3 regions of the Mesorhizobium koreense genome follow, and region 2 is predicted to be linked to each of the others. Evidence: predicted binding sites of a transcription regulator. Region 2 holds the regulator's gene; each other region holds the start of a gene.
The links. Region 2 encodes LexA, which represses DNA repair genes until DNA is damaged. Its sites were predicted from a motif close to TGTTCNNNNTGTGTTCNG; they were not measured.
Positions count from the first base shown of each region.

Region 1: recA (recombinase RecA) is a predicted target of LexA. The motif match lies at 3,836-3,853, and genes of this name have one in related genera.
Region 3: uvrA (excinuclease ABC subunit UvrA) is a predicted target of LexA. The motif match lies at 4,541-4,558, and genes of this name have one in related genera.

Region 1 covers NZ_CP134228.1:3,368,200-3,376,059, forward strand. Annotated here, with positions in the region: gene alaS (alanine--tRNA ligase) at 1-2,509, opposite strand, end outside; gene recA (recombinase RecA) at 2,689-3,777, opposite strand; gene RBH77_RS16075 (carbohydrate kinase family protein) at 4,034-4,975, shown strand; gene RBH77_RS16080 (pseudouridine-5'-phosphate glycosidase) at 5,014-5,931, shown strand; gene RBH77_RS16085 (YiaD family glycine zipper/OmpA-like lipoprotein) at 6,038-6,685, opposite strand; gene RBH77_RS16090 (branched-chain amino acid ABC transporter substrate-binding protein) at 6,989-7,860, shown strand, end outside.
Region 2 covers NZ_CP134228.1:3,060,928-3,068,787, reverse strand. Annotated here, with positions in the region: gene trpC (indole-3-glycerol phosphate synthase TrpC) at 1-812, shown strand, start outside; gene moaC (cyclic pyranopterin monophosphate synthase MoaC) at 818-1,303, shown strand; gene RBH77_RS14585 (molybdopterin molybdotransferase MoeA) at 1,300-2,514, shown strand; gene lexA (transcriptional repressor LexA) at 2,635-3,348, shown strand; gene RBH77_RS14575 (ComEC/Rec2 family competence protein) at 3,342-5,810, opposite strand; gene gltX (glutamate--tRNA ligase) at 5,934-7,352, shown strand; gene gltA (citrate synthase) at 7,529-7,860, shown strand, end outside.
Region 3 covers NZ_CP134228.1:3,212,051-3,219,910, reverse strand. Annotated here, with positions in the region: gene RBH77_RS15330 (hypothetical protein) at 4-945, shown strand; gene RBH77_RS15325 (hypothetical protein) at 1,001-1,306, opposite strand; gene uvrA (excinuclease ABC subunit UvrA) at 1,476-4,397, opposite strand; gene RBH77_RS15315 (ATP-dependent Clp protease proteolytic subunit) at 5,293-5,898, opposite strand; gene RBH77_RS15310 (SRPBCC family protein) at 5,909-6,355, opposite strand; gene RBH77_RS15305 (ArsR/SmtB family transcription factor) at 6,352-6,672, opposite strand; gene RBH77_RS15300 (autotransporter outer membrane beta-barrel domain-containing protein) at 6,853-7,860, opposite strand, start outside.

The DNA of each region.
Region 1 (7,860 bases), 310 kb from region 2:
TAGACGCCAGATCACCGGTGACGCCGATGACCACGCTCGCCTTCCCGTCTTCGCCGAGGCCGATGAAGGCCACCACGCCCGAGCCGAGCGACTTCTTGCCATCATCGGCGAGCGACTTCAGATCGCGCGGAGAAACGCCCTCGACGACCTTGCCAAGGAACTTCGTGCCGGCCACCTCTTTCACCTCGCCGGCAGCACCCGACGATCCACCGCCGAGCGCCAGTTTCTTGCGTGCGTCGGCAAGTTCGCGCTCCAGTTTGCGCCGCTCCTCGATAAGCGCCTCAAGGCGCGGAAGCGCCTCGGCCGGGCCGACCTTGAGCGCGGAGGCCATCGCCCTGACGCGCCGATCCTGCTCGTCGAGGTGATGCCTGGCATCGACGCCCGTCAGTGCCTCGATGCGGCGGACGCCCGCCGCGACCGCGCCTTCCGAGACGAGACGGATGAGGCCGATATCGCCGGTCGCGCGCACATGAGTACCGCCGCAAAGCTCGACCGAATAGGGCTTGCCGGCCTTGTCGCCATGTTCGGCGGTACCCATGGAGACGACACGGACCTCGTCACCGTATTTCTCGCCGAACAGCGCCATCGCGCCCTCTGCGATGGCGTCGTCCACGGCCATCAGCCTGGTCGTCACCGGGCTGTTCTGGACGACGATCTCGTTCGCCATGTCCTCGACGCGCTCCAGTTCCTCAGGCGCGATCGGCTTCGGATGCGAGAAATCGAAGCGCAGGCGGTCTGGCGCGACAAGCGAGCCCTTCTGCGCGACATGCGTGCCAAGTATCTCGCGCAGCGCCTCGTGGATGAGGTGGGTGGCGGAGTGATTGGCGCGCAGGCGCGAGCGGCGGGCACGGTCGACTTCCATCTCGACCGCTATGCCGGTACCGACCGTGCCTTCCTTCACCAGCCCGGCATGTACGAAGACACCATCGCCGCGCTTCTGCGTGTCGGTGATTTCGATGACGAGACGGTCGCCGTACATCATGCCGACATCGCCGACCTGACCGCCGGACTCACCATAAAACGGCGTCTGGTTGACAACGATGCCGACCGTTTCACCTTCCCTCGCCTCGTCGACGATGGCGCCGTCACGGACGAGCGCCGTGACCACGCCCTCGGCCTTCTCCGTCTCGTAGCCAAGGAATTCGGTCGGGCCGACCCGGTCGCGTACAGTGAACCAGATGGCGTCGGTCTTGGCCTCGCCGGAGCCTGCCCAGCTTGCACGCGCTTCGGCCTTCTGCCGTTCCATCGCGGCATTGAACCCTTCGAGGTCGACGCCGATGCCGCGCTGGCGCAACGCGTCCTGCGTCAGATCGAGCGGAAAGCCATAGGTGTCATAGAGCCGGAAAGCCGTCTCGCCGTCGAGCCTGTCACCTTCCTTCAATTGCTCGGTCTCCTCGGAGAGGAGGCCAAGGCCGCGCGCCAGCGTCTTGCGGAAGCGCCTCTCCTCGAGCTTCAGCGTCTCGGTGATGAGCGCCTCGCCGCGAATGAGTTCCGGATAGGCCTGGCCCATTTCGCGCAGGAGCGCCGGAACCAGACGCCACATCAAAGGCTCGCTCGCGCCGAGAAGCTGCGCGTGGCGCATGGCGCGGCGCATGATGCGGCGCAGCACATAGCCGCGACCCTCGTTTGACGGCAGCACGCCGTCGGCGATGAGGAAGCTCGACGCGCGCAGATGGTCCGCGATGACGCGATGGCTGGCGCGGTTCTTTCCTTCCGCCTTGACGCCCGTCGCCTCCTCCGAGGCGCGGATCAGGGCACGGAAGAGGTCGATATCGTAATTGTCATGCACGCCCTGCAACACGGCCGCGACGCGCTCCAGCCCCATGCCGGTGTCGATCGAGGGGCGCGGCAGGTCGATGCGTTCTTCCCTCGTGACCTGCTCGAACTGCATGAAGACGAGATTCCAGATCTCGATGAAACGGTCGCCGTCTTCATCCGGGCTGCCGGGAGGGCCACCCGGTATCGCCTCGCCATGGTCGTAGAAGATCTCCGAACACGGGCCACACGGACCGGTATCGCCCATCGCCCAGAAATTGGCGCTGGTCGGGATGCGGATGATACGGCTTTCCGGCAGGCCGGCGATCTTCTTCCACAGGTCGGCGGCCGCATCGTCGGTATGGTAGACGGTGACGAGCAGCCGATCCTCGGCAAGGCCGAACTCGCGCGTGATCAGCTTCCAGGCAAGCTCGATCGCAAGCTCCTTGAAATAGTCGCCGAAGGAGAAATTGCCGAGCATTTCGAAGAAGGTGTGGTGGCGGGCGGTGTAGCCGACATTATCGAGGTCGTTATGCTTGCCGCCGGCACGCACGCATTTCTGCGAGGTCGTGGCGCGCGAATAGGATCGCTGTTCCAGCCCGGTGAAGACATTCTTGAACTGCACCATGCCGGCATTGGTGAACATGAGCGTCGGGTCGTTGCGCGGGACGAGCGGTCCCGAAGGCACGATCTGGTGACCGTTCCTCGCGAAATACTCCAGAAATGCCGACCGGATTTCGTTGACACCACTCATGAACATGCCTTTTGGAAAGGGTACCCGGGCACGCGCCCGGAAATGTGTCAGGCCTTGTAGCGTTAGGCTTTCATACTGTCCAGAAACACCGCGAGCACCAAGCCCGCAGGCTCCCGAACATGCGAATGCCGGCGCAAACGCCGGCATTCGTCAAGTAAGCAATCAAAGCAGGACGATTTCTAGCCGGCGGCCTCAGCATCGTCGTCGAGGTCGCCCGGACCACCATTATCCAGAAACTGCTCGGCGATCAGCCCGGCATTCTGGCGGAGCGCCAGTTCGACCTCGCGCGCCAGTTCGGGATTGTCGCGCAGGAACAGCTTGGCGTTCTCGCGCCCCTGCCCGAGCCGCTGCGAATTATAGGAGAACCAGGCGCCCGACTTCTCGACGATGCCGGCCTTGACGCCGAGATCGACCAGTTCACCGGTCTTCGACACGCCCTCGCCATACATGATATCGAACTCGACCTGTTTGAAGGGCGGCGCAAGCTTGTTCTTGACGACCTTGACGCGGGTCTGGTTGCCTACCACCTCGTCACGATCCTTGACCGCGCCGATGCGGCGGATGTCAAGGCGGACGGAAGCGTAGAATTTCAGCGCGTTGCCGCCGGTGGTCGTCTCCGGCGAGCCGAACATAACACCGATCTTCATGCGGATCTGGTTGATGAAGATGACCATCGTGTTGGAGCGCGAGATGGAGGCCGTGAGCTTCCTCAACGCCTGGCTCATCAGGCGCGCCTGCAGGCCGGGCAGCGAATCGCCCATCTCGCCCTCGATCTCGGCGCGCGGCGTCAGCGCCGCCACCGAATCGACCACCAGCACGTCGATGGCGCCGGAGCGTACCAGTGTGTCGCAGATCTCCAGCGCCTGCTCGCCGGTGTCGGGTTGCGAGATCAGGAGGTTTTCCAGATCGACGCCCAGCTTGCGCGCATAGACCGGATCGAGCGCGTGCTCGGCATCGACGAAGGCGCAGATACCGCCCTTCTTCTGTGCCTCGGCCACCGTATGCAGCGCCAGCGTCGTCTTGCCCGAGCTTTCCGGTCCGTAGATCTCGACGATGCGGCCCTTGGGCAACCCGCCGACGCCGAGCGCGATATCGAGGCCGAGCGAGCCGGTCGACACCGTCTCGATCTCGACCACCTGTTCGTTGGCGCCCAACCGCATGATCGAGCCCTTGCCGAACGCCCGCTCGATCTGGGAAAGCGCCGCATCCAGAGCCTTTGTCTTATCCACCAAATTGTCCTCGACAAGCCGCAACATATTCTGAGCCATGATATACTACCCCTTGGTCGTCAATGAAGGCCGGGCAATGTGTGATCCCTTACATATTTGTACCTGTTTTGTTCTTGTTTGGCAATAGGGCATAACATATTGTCTTCAAAGGATTTTGTCATTTTGTTCCTTTCCTGTTTCGTACGCCCAGCGGGGACAATCGGCAATTATCCTGTCAAATTGACTGCATCACGCATCGCGCCTGCCGCCGATTCGCCGGCCCCCGATCCCGCTTCCTGAACGGAAACAATCCCGCATGACGCCGACAAAACTGTTCGCCGCCGGCGGCGCTCATATAGATCGGCGCGGCCATATCAGCGGGCCTTATGCCGCCGGTGCGTCGAACCCCGGCACCATGCGCGAGGAGGCTGGCGGCGGCGCCTTCAATGCGCTGCGCAACGCCGTCGGGCGCGGTTGCGAAGGAACGCTGCTTTCCGTGCGCGGCGGCGACATGGCTGGCGAAGCGGTGGCGCGCGCCATACGCGAAGCCGGTATCGCCGATCTTTCGGCAACTTTCCTCGACCGCGCGACGCCGAGCTACACGGCATTCATCGAGGCGAACGGCGATGTGGTGGCTGGGCTCGCCGATATGAGCCTCTACGATCTCGCCTTCGCGAAGCTGATCCGCAGGCGTGCAATCCGCGACGCGATCGCCGAAGCGGACGTGGTACTGTGCGATGCCAACCTGCCAGAGCCCGCGCTGGAAAGGCTCGCCGGCCTGGCAGGCGCAAGGCCGATCTTCGCCGTCGCGATCTCGCCCGCCAAGGTCGTCCGCCTGCGCCCGATCCTCACCCGCATCGCCTGTCTGTTCATGAACCGGCGCGAGGCGGTCGCGCTTTCGGGCGCTGGCCTCGGTGATGATCCGGCCAATATGGCGCGGGCACTTGCGGCCTCGGGCCTGACCTCCGGCGTGATAAGCGCCGGCAAGGAAAGCGTCGTCGGCTTCAGTGCCGATGGCCTGTTCGAAATTGAGCCGCCCTCCCCGCGCCTCACGGCCGATTCGACGGGCGCGGGTGACGCGCTTGCCGGCGCGACGATCGCCGCGCTGATGCGCAAAGAGAAGTTGCGCGAGGCCGTGCGCGAGGGACTCGCCGCCGCTCTTTTGACGATAGAGACGAATACGGTTGTTGCCGACTATGATGAAGCGGCTTTCGCGGAAGCACTCGCCCTTGTACCTGCGGCACGGGATGTGGGATGAGCCGCCCGAGCGATGACGATCTCCGAGCAGAGAATGAAATGATCTCCGAAAGCGCACGTTCCTTTATCGACATCGAACCGACGGTTGCCAAAGCGCTTGCCGCCGGCACACCCGTCGTCGCGCTGGAAAGCACGATCATCACGCATGGCATGCCCTATCCGCAGAACAGGGAGATGGCGGCGTCGGTCGAACGGATCATAAGCGAGGAAGGGGCCGTGCCGGCGACGATCGCGGTGATCGACGGGCGGTTGAAGATCGGCCTCACCGCAGCCGAGCGCGATGCATTGGCGAAGGCGGGCGATACGATGAAGTTGTCGCGGGCCGATCTAGCCTTCGCCATCGCCGAAAGGCGCACCGGCGGCACCACGGTCGCCGCCACCATGATCGCGGCGGCGCTGGCGGGCATATCCGTCTTCGCCACTGGCGGCATCGGCGGCGTCCACAAGGGAGCGGAGAAGAGCTTCGACGTCTCCGCCGATCTCGACGAACTAGCGCGCACGCCCGTCATCGTCGTGTCGGCCGGGCCAAAGGCCATTCTCGATATCGAGAAGACACTGGAAGTACTGGAGACGCGCGGCGTGCCGGTCGTCGTCTATGGCGCGGACGTCATGCCGGCGTTCTGGTCACGCCGGTCGCCCTACCCCGCGCCCTTACGTCTCGACCGACCAGAAGCGCTCGCCGGCTTCTTCCGCACCAGGCAAGCGCTGGGCATCACCGGCGGCATGCTGGTCGCGAACCCCGTTCCGGAGGCGGAAGAGATCCCGGCGAAGGAGATGACGGGATACATCGCGGCAGCGCAAAAGGCCGCGGAAGCCGAAAACATCGGCGGCAAGGCCGTTACGCCCTACCTGCTTTCGAAAATCCTCGAACTGAGCGATGGCAAAAGCCTCGCCACCAACATCGCGCTGGTTGAGAACAATGCGCGATTGGCCGCTCGGATCGCGAAAGCACTGTGAAGCGTTTCAGGGCTGAGATGGCCTCATCTCCGTCCCGCCCTTCGACAAGCTCGGGCTCAAGACCTCTCCCCCATTTTCGTGAGGGAGAGGACGAGGGCAAGGCCACTCAAGTGATCGGCGTCAGGTAGATCTCGACGCGGCGGTTCTGGGCGCGGCCCGCTTCGGTAGCGTTGGAAGCGATCGGATCGCTTTTGCCGAATCCGTTGATTGCGAAGCGGCGGCCGTCTACGCCCTGCGCCGAAAGATAGCTCGCGACCGACTGCGCACGCCGCCTGGACAGATCGAGATTGTACTGCTCGCTGCCGGTCGAATCGGTATGGCCATTCACATCGATCAGCGTCTGGTTGTACTTCTTCAGAACCAGCGCCACGGAATTCAGCGTCGGATAGAAGGCTGGCATGACCGAATCCTGGTCCGTCGGGAAGGTGATGTTGGAGGGCATATTGAGAATGATCCGGTTGCCCTCGCGCGTCACCGAGACGCCGGTGCCCTGAAGTTGGGTCCGAAGCTGCGCTTCCTGATTGTCCATGTAGGCGCCGACCGCGCCGCCCGCGAGCGCGCCGACGCCCGCGCCGATCAACGCGTTGCGGCGGTCGTTGCCGCCGGCAAGAAGTCCGAGCCCGGCGCCCGCCGCAGCGCCTAGGAGCGCTCCGCCCGCCGTGTTCGACATCTTCTGCTGCCCCGTATAGGGATCTGTCGTACAGGCAGCGCCAAGCGCAGCGGCGACGAGCACCGCAATCGTTCTGGTCTTCATGAAATCTCCCCTCGATTGGCGGAAGCGAAAAACTTCCGGAATGTGAATCTCCACTGCAGTGGAGTACCCGAGAATGCGGCAAAATCGGGATCGGCACCACCGTCCGGAACTATTTCGCCATACATCCGCGCCCTTGTCCACGGCGGGATGGCGTTAACGACCTGGCGCTGCCGACAGCGGACGGCCGCAAGGTCGAGCCGGGCCGCGAGTTGCTTGTTGCGACGGAGCGTCTTACAGCACGGGGTGATCGACACGGAACGGACCTGCCGGAACAATCCGCCGATGCGCGCGACAACTTCAGCCATGATAACCGCAATTCTGCTCGGCACCGGTTTTTCAATTGCCGCTGGGGCCGCCGCGGCAGCGGAAATGTCTATCGGGCTTGCCGTGCCGCTCAGCGGTAAGGATGCGATGCTCGGCGAACAACTGCAGGCCGGCGTCGAGACAGCCGCCGCTAACCATGCAGGCGCAACCGTAACGCTGGAGACCGCCGATAGCGGCTGCACCGCCGACGGCGGAGCGAAAGCAGCCCGGCAATTCGTCGATGCCAGGGTGGGCGCAGTCGTAGGCTTCCTGTGCACGGAGGCCATCGAAGCGGCGCTGCCGATCCTGAAGGAAGCCAACATCCCGGTCATCACACCCGGCGTGCGCGCAAACAGCCTTACCGACAAGCGCTACAAGACAGGCTGGCCGGTCTATCGGCTGGCACCGCGCGACGACGAAGAGTCAAAGGCGGTCGTCGCCATACTGACCAAAAGGTGGGCGGACAAGCTCTTCGCCATCATCGACGATGGCACGATCTATGGGCGCGAGTTGTCGGAGAATTTCCGCCTCGCGGCCGAACAGGCGGGACTGAAACCGGTCTTCACGGACAATTACCGCCCGCAGATGGACAACCAGATCGGCCTTGTAGGAAGATTGAAGAAAGCCGGCGCGGAATATGTCTTCGCCGGCGGCGACCGCACCGATATCGCCGTCATCGGGCGAGATGCGGCGAAACTCGGGCTCAAGCTGATCATCGCCGGCGGCGAAGCGTTGAGGGCCGAACCCGGCGACGTGCCGCTCGCCAGGGGAACGCTGATGATCGGCCTTCCGGACTGGTCCGTAAGTGACGACCGGACCGCGCTCTTCCAGTTGGCGGCGGACGACATCGCACCCGAAGGCTACGTGCTGCC
Region 2 (7,860 bases):
ACATATTGAGAAAGATCGAAGCCTATAAGCGCGAGGAGATCGCCGCCGCCAAGGCGGCCGTCCCGTTTTCCGAGATTGCGGCCCGCGCCAAAGCGCAGGATCGGCCGCGCGGTTTCGGCGCGGCACTTCGGGCAAAGCGGAAGGCAGGCGCGTTCGCCCTGATCGCCGAGATCAAGAAGGCAAGCCCTTCGAAGGGGTTGATCCGCGCGGATTTCGACCCCCCTGCCCTTGCCCGCGCCTATGAGGAAGGCGGCGCTGCCTGCCTTTCCGTATTGACCGACAAGCCGTCCTTTCAGGGCGCGCCCGAATATCTGGCCGCCGCACGCAAGGCGACCGCATTGCCGGCGTTGCGTAAGGATTTCCTATTCGACCCCTACCAGGCCCATGAGGCGCGAGCCTGGGGCGCCGACGCCATCCTCGTCATCATGGCGAGCGTTTCCGACGACGTTGCGCGCTCGCTCGAGGACACCGCGTTCGAACTCGGCATGGACGCGCTGATCGAAGTCCATGACGAAACGGAGATGGAACGGGCGCTGAAACTCAGTTCGCCCCTGATCGGCATCAACAACCGCAACCTCCGAACGTTCGAGGTCAGTCTCGATACATCGCGCCGGCTGGCGAAGATGGCGCCGTCGGATCGGCTGTTGGTCGGTGAAAGCGGCATCTTCACGCATGAAGACTGCCTCGATCTCGAGCGAAGCGGCATTGGCACGTTCCTCGTCGGCGAAAGCCTGATGCGACAGGCCGACGTTGCGGCGGCCACGCGTGCACTGCTCGCCGGCGAAAGGCTCGCGCGCAGCGCGGCGGAATGAGCGCCATGACCTCGACGCTGACACATCTGGATTCTTCAGGCGAGGCCAACATGGTCGATGTCGGCGCCAAGGCCGAAACGGAGCGTCTGGCGGTCGCCGAGGGCACGGTGACCATGCGGCCGGAGACCTTAAGGCTCATCCTCGCCGGAGATGCAAAAAAGGGCGACGTGATTGGAACCGCGCGGATCGCGGGCATCATGGCGGCGAAGCGCACGCATGAGTTAATTCCGCTATGCCATCCGCTGCTTCTGACCAAGGTCTCCGTCGATATCAGGCCGGATAATGCGCTGCCGGGGCTTCGAGTTACCGCAACGGCGCGCGTCACCGGCAAGACCGGCGTTGAGATGGAGGCGCTGACGGCAGCGTCGGTTGCCTGTCTCACCATCTACGACATGGCCAAGGCCATCGACCGCGGCATGGTGCTGGGTGGCATCCGCCTGATCGAAAAGAGCGGCGGCAAGTCAGGTGACTATAGGGCTGAGGGCGCATGAACACCGGCGACCTGCTGCCTGTCGACAGTGCGCTGGAGCTTCTTCTCGCCGGCGCTGCGCCGCTTGCCAAGGAGAACGTGCCGATCGGAGAAGCCGCCGGCCGGGTGCTCACCGAACCGCTCGCGGCGCTGCGCACGCAGCCCCCCTTCAACGCCTCGGCGATGGATGGCTACGCGGTCCGCACCGAGGACATTGCCGCCCTCCCCGCGCGTCTCAAGATCATCGGCGCCGCGCAAGCCGGCAAGCGCTATCCAGGCACGGTCGGCAAGGGTGAAACCGTGCGCATCTTCACCGGTGCGCCGGTACCAGACGGCGCCGACGCGGTCCTGCTGCAGGAAGACGCCCGCATCGTCAGCGAAGGCCTCGTCGAGGCTCTGGAAAGCGTGGCGCGGGGACGGCATATCCGCCGTGCGGGCCTCGATTTCGCCGAAGGTGAGCCGCTCCTTCCTGCCGGCCGCGTGCTCGACCCCGCCGCGCTTTCGCTTGCGGCCGCCGCGAATCATGCGGAGGTTCCCGTGGTGCGGCGGCCGCTGGTTGCGATTGCCGCGACCGGAGACGAGTTGCTGCTGCCCGGCAGCCACCCCGGCCCGGACCAGATCATCGCCTCGAACGGCTATGGCGTCGCCGCGATCGCGCGCGATGCCGGCGCCGAAATCCTCGATCTCGGCATTGTGCCCGACGACCGCAAACTCATCGCCGCGGCGCTCCGCCGCGCGCTGGCCGCGGGCGCCCATATACTGGTCACGCTCGGCGGCGCTTCCGTCGGCGATCACGACCTCGTGCGCGAGGTGCTGACGGCTGAAGGCATGACGCTCGATTTCTGGAAGATCGCCATGCGCCCCGGCAAGCCGTTGATGTCCGGGCGTATCGGGCAAACGCGCGTGCTCGGCCTGCCCGGCAACCCGGTATCGAGCATGGTCGGCAGCCATCTTTTCCTAGTGCCACTGATCGCGCGGCTTGCAGGACGGACGCATCGTCCCGACGTCCGCGAGGCCCGACTCGCCGAGGCCATGCCCGAAAACGACCGCCGGCGGGACTATGTGCGCGCAGCGGCGGAGGAGACGTCGGAGGGCTTGCTCGCCGCGCCTTTCGGCATACAGGACTCTTCCATGTTGAGGACCCTTGCCGCCGCCAACTGCCTCATCATCCGCGAGCCACACGCGCCCGCCGCGGCGGCCGGCGATCCGTGCCGGGTACTTTTCATCCGCTGAAGGCAACCAAAGCCGATTTTCACCGTGGTTCATTGAAATTTAAACGGTTGCGGAACACAACTGGAACAGATAGTGTTTGTTCTGGTTTTGTTTACTACGCTGATTCTCGGGGAAATCGCGATGCTCACGCGCAAACAACACGAACTCCTGATGTTCATCCACGAAAGGCTGAAGGAGACCGGCATTCCTCCGTCCTTCGACGAGATGAAGGACGCGCTCGACCTCGCTTCGAAATCCGGTATCCATCGCCTCATCACGGCACTTGAGGAACGCGGGTTCATCCGGCGACTACCGAACAGGGCGCGCGCGCTCGAAGTGCTGCGCCTGCCTGATTCCATTGCGCCGGGCCTCAATGCCAGCCGCCGGTTCTCGCCGAGCGTGATCGAAGGCAGTCTTGGCCGCAAACAGCCGGAGAAGTCGCGCGTTCCCGCCGCGAGCAATGACGATGCGGCTGGTGTTTCCGTCCCCGTCATGGGGCGCATCGCCGCCGGTGTGCCTATCGATGCCATACAGCACCAGACCCATTCGATCGCAGTGCCGCCGGAGATGCTTTCCGGCGGCGATCACTATGCGCTCGAGGTCAAAGGCGATTCCATGATCGAGGCCGGAATCCTGGACGGCGACACGGTCATCATCCGCAACGCCAACACGGCCAACCCGGGCGAGATCATCGTGGCGCTGGTGGACGACGAGGAAGCCACCCTCAAGCGCTTCCGGCGCAAAGGTGCGTCCATCGCGCTCGAAGCAGCCAACCCAGCATACGAGACACGCATCTTCGGTCCGGACCGGATCAAGGTGCAGGGCAAACTGGTCGGGCTGATCCGCCGCTATTGAGTGGACGCGGCATGAGTGAGGCTACTCTCATGCGGTTGCCTATCCCGGTATGGCGGATTTTTGTGTGACCCTTTTTCGCTACGTTGCCGGCGCTGATAAGGTGGCAGGCCGCGTGCTGCGCGTGAATAGGTTCTCTCGGCATGCCATGGGCGGTAATGCTTTTCGATCGAGTATTCCACGGTCGGCTGGAAGCCCTTTGCAGTCTCTTCGAACGTAACGACAGCAGCGCCGTAACGTGCCAGGTCACGCTTGGTGATGATGACCGGGCCAGAGGCGATGCAGGGATCGTTCGCAGTCGCGTCGTCGATGACGATCAGGCTGGCGATTGCGCAGACGTTGCCGGCCGCTTTCTCCGTGGCTGCGTGGGCGATCACCACCCCTTTCGCATTCCACGCGACGCAAAGCGTTTTGGTGCAGGCAAACGGCACCTCCGGCGCGGCTTTAGGTATGGCAGACGCGGTGGTCGCGCCCGGCTTTACGATGGCTGTCGCCATCATGGCGCGTGCCCAGTCTTCCATTGTGAAGCCGTTCGGACGCTTGCGGTTGACCGTCACGCGACCGTCTGAAAGCTTCAGCGCAACAAGGCTCGCGTCTTCCGAGACGAAGAGTTCCGGCGCCGGTCGCCGCGCAATGAGCGCGATACCAATGGCGATCAGCGGCAGCGCCGCAATCCGGAACCATGTCGTTGCAAGGGTCAGGATCACGAGCGCCATCGTTAGGAAGACAACCGCGGAACCCGGCAAAATACCGATCGCGTCGAAGGGTGAATGTTTCGACAGCGCGACCGCGATCTCGGTGAACAGGCCGATGCCCTTGCCCATGATGGCGAAGGCCGCCCCGTCGAGGCCGAACGGCATCAGCACGAGACCGAGTACCAGGAACGGCATGACGATGGCCGAGATAATCGGCATGGTGGCGAGGTTGGCAACGAGGCCGAGCGGTGAGACGCGCTGGAAATGCCATGCCGCGAAGAGAGCCGTGGCCGTTCCCGCGACAAGCGAGGTCGCGGCGAGACCGACGAAGTGCCGCACCGTCGCACTGCCACCCCGCCAGAGATACGACGCCGATTGCGGAGGGGGCGCCCGCCTCTGCCCGCGCTGGCGCCATTCACCCCAGGCGGCGTAAGCACTGATCAGCGCGGCCGTCGCGGCGAACGACATCTGGAAACTCGGTCCGACGATCTCATGCGGGGCGCTCACCACCACGGCGAGCGCGGCGAGCGCGAAATTGCGCATGCTGATCGCGGCCCGGTCGAACAGCACCGCTACCAGCATGATCGCAAGCATGATGAAGCTCCGCTCCGTGGCGACGCCCGCCCCGGATATCAGGAGGTAGAAAGCGATCGCCGCGAGCGCGACGGCGGCCGCGTATTTCTTCGTTGGATGACGCGAGGAAAAGCTTGGGAACAACGCAAAGCCGAGCCGCATGAACACGATGACGATGCCTGCGGCCAGCGCCATATGCAGACCGGAAATCGACAGCACATGCGCCAGCCCGGTGATGCGGAGCGCTTCGTTGATGTCGTCGGGAATGCCGGACTCGATGCCCGCGACCAGTGCAGCACCGATTTCACCATTCGGCCCGGGTACGGCGGCCCGTACCCTGTCGGCAAGCGCATTGCGCAGGCGGGCGATGCCCGCGGCGGTACGCTCATAGAGCGTTGGTGGAGCAGCAAGTGAAATGCTCTTGGGATTGGTCAGGAAAAAGCCGCTCGCGCCGAGCCCGTCAAAATAACTCCTGAAGGAAAAATCGTAGCTAGAGGGCCTGAGCGGTCCGCTGGGCGGGAACAGATGCACGACGCCTTCGACGCCCGAACCCGGTTGCATGCCCGGCGGGATGGTACGGGCGCTGGCGCGTATACGGTCGGGTGCATAGCGCAAATGCGGACGCGAGGTGGAAACAAGGTCGATCGTCAGACGTACACGGCCGCTCGCCTGATGCTCGACCGTCACGACGCGGCCAACGATCCGAGTGGTGATGTCGGTTCCGAGCATCTTCGTTGCGGCACGCCACGTCTCGAACTTGCCGGCAAGCGCCCCGGCAACCACCAAGAGCGCGGCGAGCAGCACAATACGGAGCAGGAATTTCGACCGCGCGAGAAAATAGGCAGCCGACAAGGCAACAACGCCTGAAAGAAGCGGGGCGAAAGGCGGCTCCCAGGAAATATGGAAATAGGCGAGAGCTCCCACCGACAGGCACACCGGCACGAACAGGAACAGGGTGCCGCGCTCCCATTCGGTGATCGCCGCCTCACGGATGGAGGTCCGGAGGCGCGCGAAAGCCGCCCTCGCGCCGGCATATCCGTATCGATGCGGCTCCGCGCCGGTTGTTTCGCGCGTTCTTCCTGGAGGCGGTTCTCCACCGGCCGGAGCTTCCCGGTCGAATGGCATCGGACGATCGAGAAGGCGCGCGTCGAACTGCGACCGCTCGTCGCCGATCTCTTTCGCGTTGTCGTCCCCCATACGCCTTCCCCGCGCCGAAAGGCTTGCGCCCCGGCCCGCCTATGCTACATCAACGCCAGCCAAACGCCACCGCGCGCGCTCCCACCGATTTTCCGGTCCCGGCGCCGCCTCCCCGGAAATGCCATGCCACCCGTCGTCACACGCTTTGCCCCCTCGCCTACCGGATTCCTGCATATTGGCGGGGCACGGACGGCGCTGTTCAACTGGCTCTATTCCGAGCATACCGGCGGCAAGATGCTGCTCAGGATCGAGGATACCGATCGCGAGCGCTCAACCGAAGCCGCCACCGCCGCCATCATCGACGGCCTTACCTGGCTCGGGCTGACCTGGGATGGAGAACCGATCTCGCAATATGCCCGTGCCACGCGCCACCGCGAGGTGGCCGAGGAACTGGTGCGCATGGGCAAGGCCTATTATTGCTATGCCACGCCCGCCGAGCTGGAGGAAATGCGCGAGAAAGCGCGCGCCGAGGGCCGGCCGCCCCGCTATGACGGGCGCTGGCGCGACCGCGACCCGTCCGAGGCGCCAGCCGGCGCCAAGGGTGCGATCCGCATTAAGGCGCCAACGGAGGGCGAGACGATCGTCCACGACCGCGTCCAGGGCGAGGTACGCTTTCCTAACAAGGATCTCGACGATTTCATCATCCTGCGTTCCGACGGCAATCCGACCTATATGCACGCGGTAGTCGTCGACGATCACGACATGGGCGTGACCCACATCATCCGGGGCGATGACCACCTGACCAATGGAGCGCGCCAGACAATCATCTATGACGCGATGGGCTGGCCGGTGCCGGTCATGGCGCACATCCCGCTCATCCACGGCGCCGACGGCGCCAAGCTCTCCAAACGGCACGGCGCGCTCGGTGTTGATGCCTATCGGGCCATGGGCTATCTGCCGGCCGCGCTGCGGAACTATCTGGCTCGCCTTGGCTGGAGCCATGGTGACGACGAGATCATGTCGACGGAGGACATGGTCCGCTGGTTCGAGATCGAGGATGTCAATAAAGGCGCGGCGCGCTTCGACTTTCAGAAGCTGGAAGCGCTCAACGCCACCCATATGCGCCGCATGGAAGATGCCGCGCTGTTCGATGCTTTGATCACGTCCCTGCCCTATCTGCCGAACGGCGCGGATTTCGCCGCAAAACTGGACGAGGCGGCCAAGGCACGCCTGCTTCGCGCCATGCCCGGCCTGAAGGAACGGGCGCGAACGCTGATCGAACTCACCGACAGCGCCGCTTTCCTCGTCGCCGAACGGCCTTTGCAACTTGACGAAAAAGCGGCCGCGATCCTCGACGAGGACAGCAGGTCGATGCTGCGCCACTTGCTGCCGGAATTTCAGAAAGTGGGCGACTGGAGTGCCGCAAGCACGGAAGCAGTTGTCCGAACCTTTGCTGAAACGAATGGTCTCAAGCTTGGCAAGGTGGCACAGCCGCTCCGCGCCGCGCTGACCGGCAAGAGCACGTCACCCGGCGTTTTCGACGTGCTGGATGTGCTCGGGCGCGACGAAAGTCTGATGCGAATAGAAGATCAAATCGGTTAGTCCGAAGTTCAAGGAAATTCACATTGAAATCAGGCTTTTGCGGTGCAACATTGCGGCCGCCAGACAAGGGACGGCATCCGGAAGGGCGCGGCAAAGAGGCGTTATTTTCGATTTCACGACGTTTGCACTGCATCAACCGTGATTTCGGGCACAAATAAAAGAAGAAGGAGTTTGCGATGACCGAAGCGAAAGCGAAACTGGATTTCGGCGGCAAATCATACGAGTTCGACGTGCGCAAGGGTTCGGTGGGGCCGGACGTCATCGATATCGGGGCGCTCTACAAGGATACCGGCGCCTTTACATACGATCCGGGTTTCACCTCCACGGCAAGCTGTGAATCGGCCATCACCTATATCGACGGCGACGAGGGCATTCTTCTCCATCGCGGCTACCCGATCGAGCAGCTCGCGGAGCACGGCGACTTTCTCGAAGTCTGCTACCTCCTGCTTTACGGCGAGTTGCCGACCAAGGCGCAGAAAGAGGATTTCGACTACCGCGTCACGCACCA
Region 3 (7,860 bases), 150 kb from region 2:
ATAATGGAACAACTAACGCAAGTGTATCACGATGCGATGGCGTATTTTGGTCACGCTGGTGACTACCTGAAGCAAAATGGGGAGTGGAAAGAAGACAAGGACGATAGCCCCTTTAGCTATTACTCAGACAGATATGTGGACTACTGGTCCAAGTTGCCTACAGAGGTGCAGGCAGAAGCTCATTCTTTGGCTTCGCGCTTAGCGGGACTGGCCCAGCAGATCGCTCCTGTCATCCGACGTTCGCCGTTGCTGACAGAGGTGGACGAACGCGCAGCTGGTCACGCGCTAAAGGGGATGCGGTCGGCACTGAAGTTTCGTGACTTCGGCTGGCGTGATGTTGAAGTTCTGCACGATGAGGGATCAGTTCTTGGCCTTCAACCGGCCCACGAAACTACTGACATTTCTGACCCTGATAAGGCTAAACAGGATTACACCTCGTGGTTCAACGGGCTCGTCGACCGCTTGGAGCTTGCTGATTTAAAGCCACCGGAGGGGAAGGAACTTCTTGTCGGCGGTACCGGGGCTGTTGCGGCGGGCATTAGGCCAGATACCGCGTTCATACTGATGTGGATTTCGCCGGAGCATCCCGAACTGGAAGATGCGTGCAATAAGATAAAGGAGTGCTTCAAACGCTTCGGCATAAAGGCGCTCCGAGCCGATGACATCGAGCACGAAGACATCATCACCCAACGCATACTTGACGAGATCAAAACAGCGGAGTTCTTGATAGCGGACATCACGGGCGAAAGGCCGAGCGTGTATTACGAAATAGGATACGCTCACGCGCTAAGCAGGCGGGTTACGATGTACAGAAGGGCTGGAACTAAAATCCATTTCGACATCGCCGCCTACAACTGCCCTGAGTACAAGAATCTCACCTCCTTGGAAGACATGCTTATGAAACGGCTTGAGGCGCTTACTGGTGGACCTGCGAAAGGAGTATGACAGCGTGACACAATGGGACGTCGATTGCTCGACGTCCCATAGGTTTGATTTCAGATTAGTCGGCCATATTTTTCTCACAAGCGAAACATGCTTCGCCTCGATGGTTTTCATAGGCTTCCTTGAGGAGGTCAGTGTAATCGCGGGCTTTCATATCGGCAGCCCATGGAACCGGCCCCTTAGCGCCACGGTTCCGGTCGTTCATGACCTGTTTGTAGAAGTCATCTTCGAGGTCCCAAGCAGCTCCGCCGAAAATGGTGCCGTGAGCCTCACAGCTTTCCAACCTTCCGATGGCCACTAGGTAGGAAGCAGCCATCGCTAGATTCTCTTCATGCTCCATCATTGCCGCCTTAGCGCCACCCATGTTTTTCTCCTTCCCTGAAACATAGCGCAAGTATCCGCCCCGCAGAGCAGCCCATCTAGATGGGAACGGGCATATAGCTAAACAAGAGGCGGCCGGGGTGTAGCCGGTCAGGATGGACCCCCCGCGCCCAGCCCGAGGATGAGCCGCGACTAGCGATGTGCCGTCAGCCTTACTCCGCCGCCTCTCTCTTCCTCCCCGGCCGACGCTCCATCAGTTCCTTCAAAAACTGCCCCGTATAGCTGCGCTTCTCCGCCATCACGTCCTCGGGCGTGCCGGAGGCGACCAGTTCGCCGCCGCCGTCGCCGCCTTCGGGGCCGAGGTCGAGGATCCAGTCGGCGGTCTTGATGACTTCCAGGTTGTGCTCGATCACGGCGACCGTGTTGCCCTGGTCAACCAGCTCGTGCAGCACTTCGAGAAGCTTGGCCACGTCGTGGAAATGCAGACCGGTGGTCGGCTCGTCGAGGATGTAGAGCGTCTTGCCGGTGGCCTTGCGCGACAGTTCCTTGGCGAGTTTTATCCGCTGCGCCTCGCCGCCCGAAAGCGTCGTCGCCTGCTGGCCGACATGGATGTAGCCGAGGCCGACCTTGGCCAGCGTCTGCATCTTGTCGCGCACCGCCGGCACGGCGGCGAAGAATTCGGCCGCTTCCTCCACCGTCATGTCGAGCACGTCGGCGATCGACTTGCCCTTGAACAGGACCTCCAGCGTCTCGCGGTTGTAGCGCTTGCCGTGGCAGACGTCGCAGGTGACGTAGACGTCGGGCAGGAAGTGCATCTCGATCTTGATGACGCCGTCGCCCTGGCAGGCCTCGCAGCGGCCGCCCTTGACGTTGAAGGAGAAGCGGCCGGGCTGGTAGCCGCGCGCCTTCGCTTCCGGCAGGCCGGCGAACCAGTCGCGGATCGGGGTGAAAGCGCCGGTATAGGTGGCCGGGTTGCTGCGCGGCGTGCGGCCGATGGGCGACTGGTCGATGTCGATCACCTTGTCCAAAAACTCCAGACCCTCGATGCGGTCGTGCTCGGCCGGATGCTCGCGCGAACCCATGATGCGGCGCGAGGCGGCCTTGAACAGCGTCTCGATCAGGAGCGTCGACTTGCCGCCGCCCGAAACGCCGGTGACGCAGGCGAAGGTGCCGAGCGGGATTTCGGCGGTGATGTTCCGCAGATTGTTGCCGCGCGCGCCGACAATCCGGATGCGCTTCTTCTTGAGCGGCCGCCTTTCGGTCGGGATTGGGATCTCGCGCGCGCCGGAAAGATACTGGCCGGTCAGCGAAGCGGGATTGGCCATGATCTCGGCCGGCGTGCCTGCCGCCACCACGCGGCCGCCATGGATGCCGGCGGCCGGGCCGATGTCGAAGACATGGTCGGCGGTCAGGATGGCGTCCTCGTCATGCTCGACCACGATCACCGTGTTGCCGATGTCGCGCAGGTGCTTCAGCGTGTCGAGCAGACGGGCGTTGTCGCGCTGGTGCAGGCCGATGGACGGCTCGTCGAGCACGTAGAGCACGCCGGTCAGGCCGGAGCCGATCTGCGAGGCGAGCCTTATGCGCTGGCTCTCGCCGCCCGACAGCGTGCCGGAATTGCGCGACAGCGTGAGGTAGTCGAGGCCGACATCGTTGAGGAAGCGCAGGCGCTCGCGGATTTCCTTCAGGATGCGCGCGGCGATCTCGTTCTGCTTGGCCGTGAGCTGGCCGGGCAGGTCGGCGAACCAGGCATTCGCCTTGCGGATCGACATGGCGGTGACCTCGCCGATATGCAGGCCGGCGATTTTTACCGCCAGCGCCTCGGGCTTGAGGCGAAAACCGTGGCAGGCGGGGCAGGGCGTCTCCGACATGAAGCGCTCGATCTCCTCGCGCATCCAGGCCGAATCCGTCTCCTTCCAGCGACGTTCGAGATTCGGGATCACGCCCTCGAAGGTCTTGGTCGTCTTGTAGGCGCGCAAGCCGTCATCGTAGTTGAACGACACCTGCCGCTCGCCGGTGCCGTTCAGGATGGCGTCCTTGCCCTCCTGCGGAATGTCCTTCCACTTGTCGCCGATCTTGAAGCCGTAGGCGGCGCCGAGCGCTTCCAGCGTCTGCGTATAGTAGGGCGAAGTCGATTTCGCCCATGGCGCGACGGCGCCGCCCCGCAGCGTCAGGTTCTCGTCCGGAACGATCAGCATCGCGTCGATGGCGCGCTGGCTGCCGAGCCCGTCGCAGGTCGGGCAGGCGCCGGCGGGATTGTTGAAGGAGAAGAGCCGCGGCTCGATCTCGGGGATGGTGAAGCCTGAGACGGGGCAGGCAAATTTCTCCGAGAAGAGAAGCCGCTCATGCGTCTCGTTCTTCGACTTGTTGGCGGCGCCGCCTTCCGCCGTTTCCTCGGGCGGCAGCGGCCTATCGGCCATTTCGGCGATGGCGAGCCCGTCGGCGAGCCTCAGCGCCGTTTCCAGCGAATCCGCCAGGCGTGTGGCGATGTCCGGGCGGACGACGAGCCGGTCGACGACCACGTCGATGTCGTGCTTGTATTTCTTGTCGAGCGCCGGCACGTCGGCGATCTCGTAGAAGGTGCCGTCGACCTTGACGCGCTGGAAGCCCTTCTTCTGCAGCTCGGCGAGTTCCTTCCTGTATTCGCCCTTGCGGCCGCGGACGATCGGCGCGGTGAGATAAAGCCGCGTGCCTTCCGGCAGCGCTAGCACGCGATCGACCATCTGGCTGACGGTCTGGCTCTCGATCGGCAGGCCGGTTGCCGGCGAATAGGGGATGCCGACGCGGGCGAAGAGAAGCCGCATATAGTCGTAGATCTCGGTGACCGTGCCGACGGTCGAGCGCGGATTGCGCGAGGTCGTCTTCTGCTCGATGGAGATGGCCGGCGAGAGACCGTCGATCTGGTCGACGTCCGGCTTCTGCATCATCTCGAGGAACTGCCGCGCATAGGCCGACAGGCTCTCGACATAGCGGCGCTGGCCCTCGGCATAGATCGTGTCGAAGGCGAGCGAGGATTTGCCCGAGCCCGACAGGCCGGTCATCACGGTCAGGCTGTCGCGGGGGATGTCGAGATCGACGTTTTTCAGATTGTGCTCGCGGGCGCCGCGAACCGAAATCATCTTATGCTCGGCCATGCTGCCGCTTTCTCGTCCGGGATGTCGGGATGGCCGGGTGGGAAGCCGGCCAGTCCTCATGTAGGTATTTTTGCTGCCGCGTCGAGCCGCGCGCCACGCTCCTGCCAAGGTTTATCCCCTTTGCGCGGGAAGGGGCAAGCGCGAAGAACAAAGGCCGAACGGGCTGCTGACACCATTATGGCAGGAGCTTTAAGACCGCAAGCCTGATCACATTCGCTGTAATATTAGCCGAAGAGTTTGACGAAGCGGGTGATCGGCACCAGAATAAGGGTGTCTCGATTGATGCGGTTCGCCGTCATCCGGACCTTGCGAGGCGCCGCAAGCCGCGTGGACCGGGCATCGATGGACGTTGACGCAACGGACAGAGGAGCGAGGCATGAATCCACCGGACAGTCTCCTTCGGCTCTGCCGAAGCGCAGAGCCGCGGCAGGCTTAGGCCGCGCCCCAAGGGTAAAGCCGAGGGCGTTGAGTCGGCTGTCGATATCCCCCACATCGTAGAGACTATTGGTCGGATCGGCGGCTGAACACCGCGACGCATCCGAGAGTTAACACCGGCAGGATGGCCGGCGAATGATGGTCAAACCACAAGAGCCCCGCGCGACCGGGTGAAACCGGCGGCGGGGCCGAGTTTTTGTAGACCGAAGCTGCGGCAGGTTTGGCTGTGCGTCCTTCGAGGCTCGCTTCGCTCGCACCTCAGGATGAGAGAGGATGGTGGTCTTCATCCCCAATTCTGAAACACCCCATCCGGCATATTGAAACTCGGGCAATCTAGTGGGACTTAGCGGACCTCAGAAATTGGTGCTGGAGCGTCAGCACTATCCTCCCTCATCCTGAGGTGCGAGCGAAGCGAGCCTCGAAGGACGCACGGTAGCTCCCATAAATCCATTGCCGCAGTTCACGCCGCGAGGTTGTCATCCCTCGTGTCGTAGACATGGTCGACCAGGCCCCACGCCTTCGCTTCTTCGGCGGTCATGAAGTAGTCCCGGTCGAGCGTTCGTTCGACTTCCTCGACGCTGCGCCCGCAATGCTTCGCATAGAGCGCAATCATCCGCTTCTTGGTCTTAACGATGTCCTCGGCATGGCGTTCGATATCGGACGCCTGGCCCTGGAAGCCACCGAGCGGCTGGTGGACGACGACGCTGGAATTGGGCAGCGCGATGCGGCGGCCGGGCGTTCCCGCCATCAGCAGGAAAGACGCCATCGAGCGCGCCGTTCCGATGCAGACGGTCGAGACCGGGCATTTGATGTAGCGCATCGTGTCGTAGATGGCGAAGCCGCTGGTGACCATGCCGCCGGGCGAGTTGATGTAGAGGGCCACTTCCTTGTTCGGATTGTCCGACTCCAATGACAGCAACTGGGCGCAGACCAGCGCCGCCATATCGTCCTCGATCGGGCCGTTGACGAAGATGATGCGCTCGCGCAGCAGCCGGGAAAAGATATCGAAGGCGCGCTCGCCGCGGCTCGACTGCTCGATCACCATCGGCACGAGATTGTTGGACATGGCTCTCTCCTCAGGCCGCAAGCGCCGTCACTGGCGCGTTCGCGGCGATCATCCGCATGCCCGACCGTTCCGCACCGAGCGACATGCGCATGCCGGAGACACCGGCGACACGCAGCGTCGGCAGGGCAGGGCGGGCGAGGCCGCTATGGACGATGGTCAGGCGCGTGCCGCCGGCTTCGGTGCCCGCAAGATGGAAACGCACCAGGCTGTCCGGGCCACCTTCTTCGCGCCAGGAATAGCTGAGTATGTACGGTGGTTTCGCATCGACGATCTCACACTCGATGGCGTGGTCCTCATCCTGCAGGCTGAAGGCGTGGCCTTCTTCCGGCCGGATGTCGTTCGGCGCCAACCAGCGTTCGACGATTTCAGGCACGGTCAGAGCGCGCCACACCTTCTCCGGCGACGCGTCCAGTTCGGTTTCGAAGCGGACCTCGTCTTCACGATCGTTACTATTCATTGGTCCATCTCCTTCAGAACTTCCTTCAGTTTCTCCACGCGTTCGGGCCAGAAAGCCTGGTAGCGCGCGACCCAGTCGATCAGCGGCGCGAGGCCGGCGGGTTCGACCCGATAATAGGAGAACCTGCCCTCCCGGCGTTCGCATACCAGTCCCGCACCGCGCAGCACGGCAAGATGCTGCGATACCGCAGGCTGCGAGACTTCAAGCCCCTTGCGCAGCTCCGATACACTCATCTCGCGATCGGCAAGACGCTGATAGACGGCTCGACGCGTCGGGTCGGCGAGCGCACGAAAGACTTCCGATTCGGCTTCGTTCATGGAAATAAATAAGCATGCGCTTATCAGATAAGCAAGGGCTTATTTGGTGTGCCGGCTTGGCCGAACCCGCAGGTCAAGCTTGCCTGTCAGGCTAAGGAGATCAGCGGGAAAGCTGGATAAGCTCGCCTTTTTCGGCGTAGCTGTCCAAGAGTTGTCGCGATTGGCGGTGCCTTGTTGCCCTCAGAATTTTCCCGCAACCTGTAATTGGATCTGCTCAGGACCAACACCGTCTTGCCCATCGACGGTGAAGCCATAGTCGGCGCCGAAGGTCCATCCCGTACCAATCCGCATATCGGTCCCGAAAGTGATGGTAGCGTAGTCGCGAGCGGTGTCGGCCGTCTTCAGAAGGTAGGACGGGCTGCCGGTGATGTTCGCGTAGGACAGTGCAAGGCTGCTCCCGCTGGCGAAATCGTGCCCGTACTCAAGGCGCAGCTTGGGTGTCATGCTGCCCCAGTCCGTCGGAATCTCATAGGCGAGCCGCAGTCCGACGATGCCGGTCAGCATATCGATGGATTGGCTCCCGTATCGGATTGCCGACCATTCGGTGCTGTCTTCGCTGAAGGCGTCGAGGTTGCTGTGCGAAGCGCTCAGCCGTGCATATGGCGATATGAAAAAGCCGCCCAGCTTCGTCTCGTAGCCCGCCGTCAGCGATCCATAAACCTGCCGTCCGTCACGCGAGCCGTCGAAGATATCGCCGGACGACGAGTCGAAACGCCTGGAGTTGAAGTGAAGCCAGCCATAGCCCGCTACCCCGTCGACAAAGACGCCGTTTGAAGGATGGAAGCTTCCATAGATCGCCGCGCTGTAGGCAAGACCATTTGTGCGCGTTCCATCATCGCTGATGAAGCTCTGATCGTAGCCGATGCCGGCAACAAAGCGATCGCTGAACTTGTAGTCCATTCCGGCGCTGATGCCGAAGGTCGTGAAGTCGAAATTCTTGCTGTCGTCGGTGAAATCGGTCGAGCCGAAATTGACCGAACCCGCCGTCCAGAAGGCGAGAGAGCCGTCCGCATAGGAGAGCAGGCGTCGTTGCTGTGATCGGCCGTCTTTTGATGATGCCCGTTTTTCCTGCCTTTGCCCGTGGACCCGCCAGACAGGCCGCCCTGTGAGGCCCCTTCTTCCGACAAGCCGGGGATCTGGCCGGGGTTCTGATTGAGATCGTCCTGTTCCCGCTGTTCCTGGGTGCTT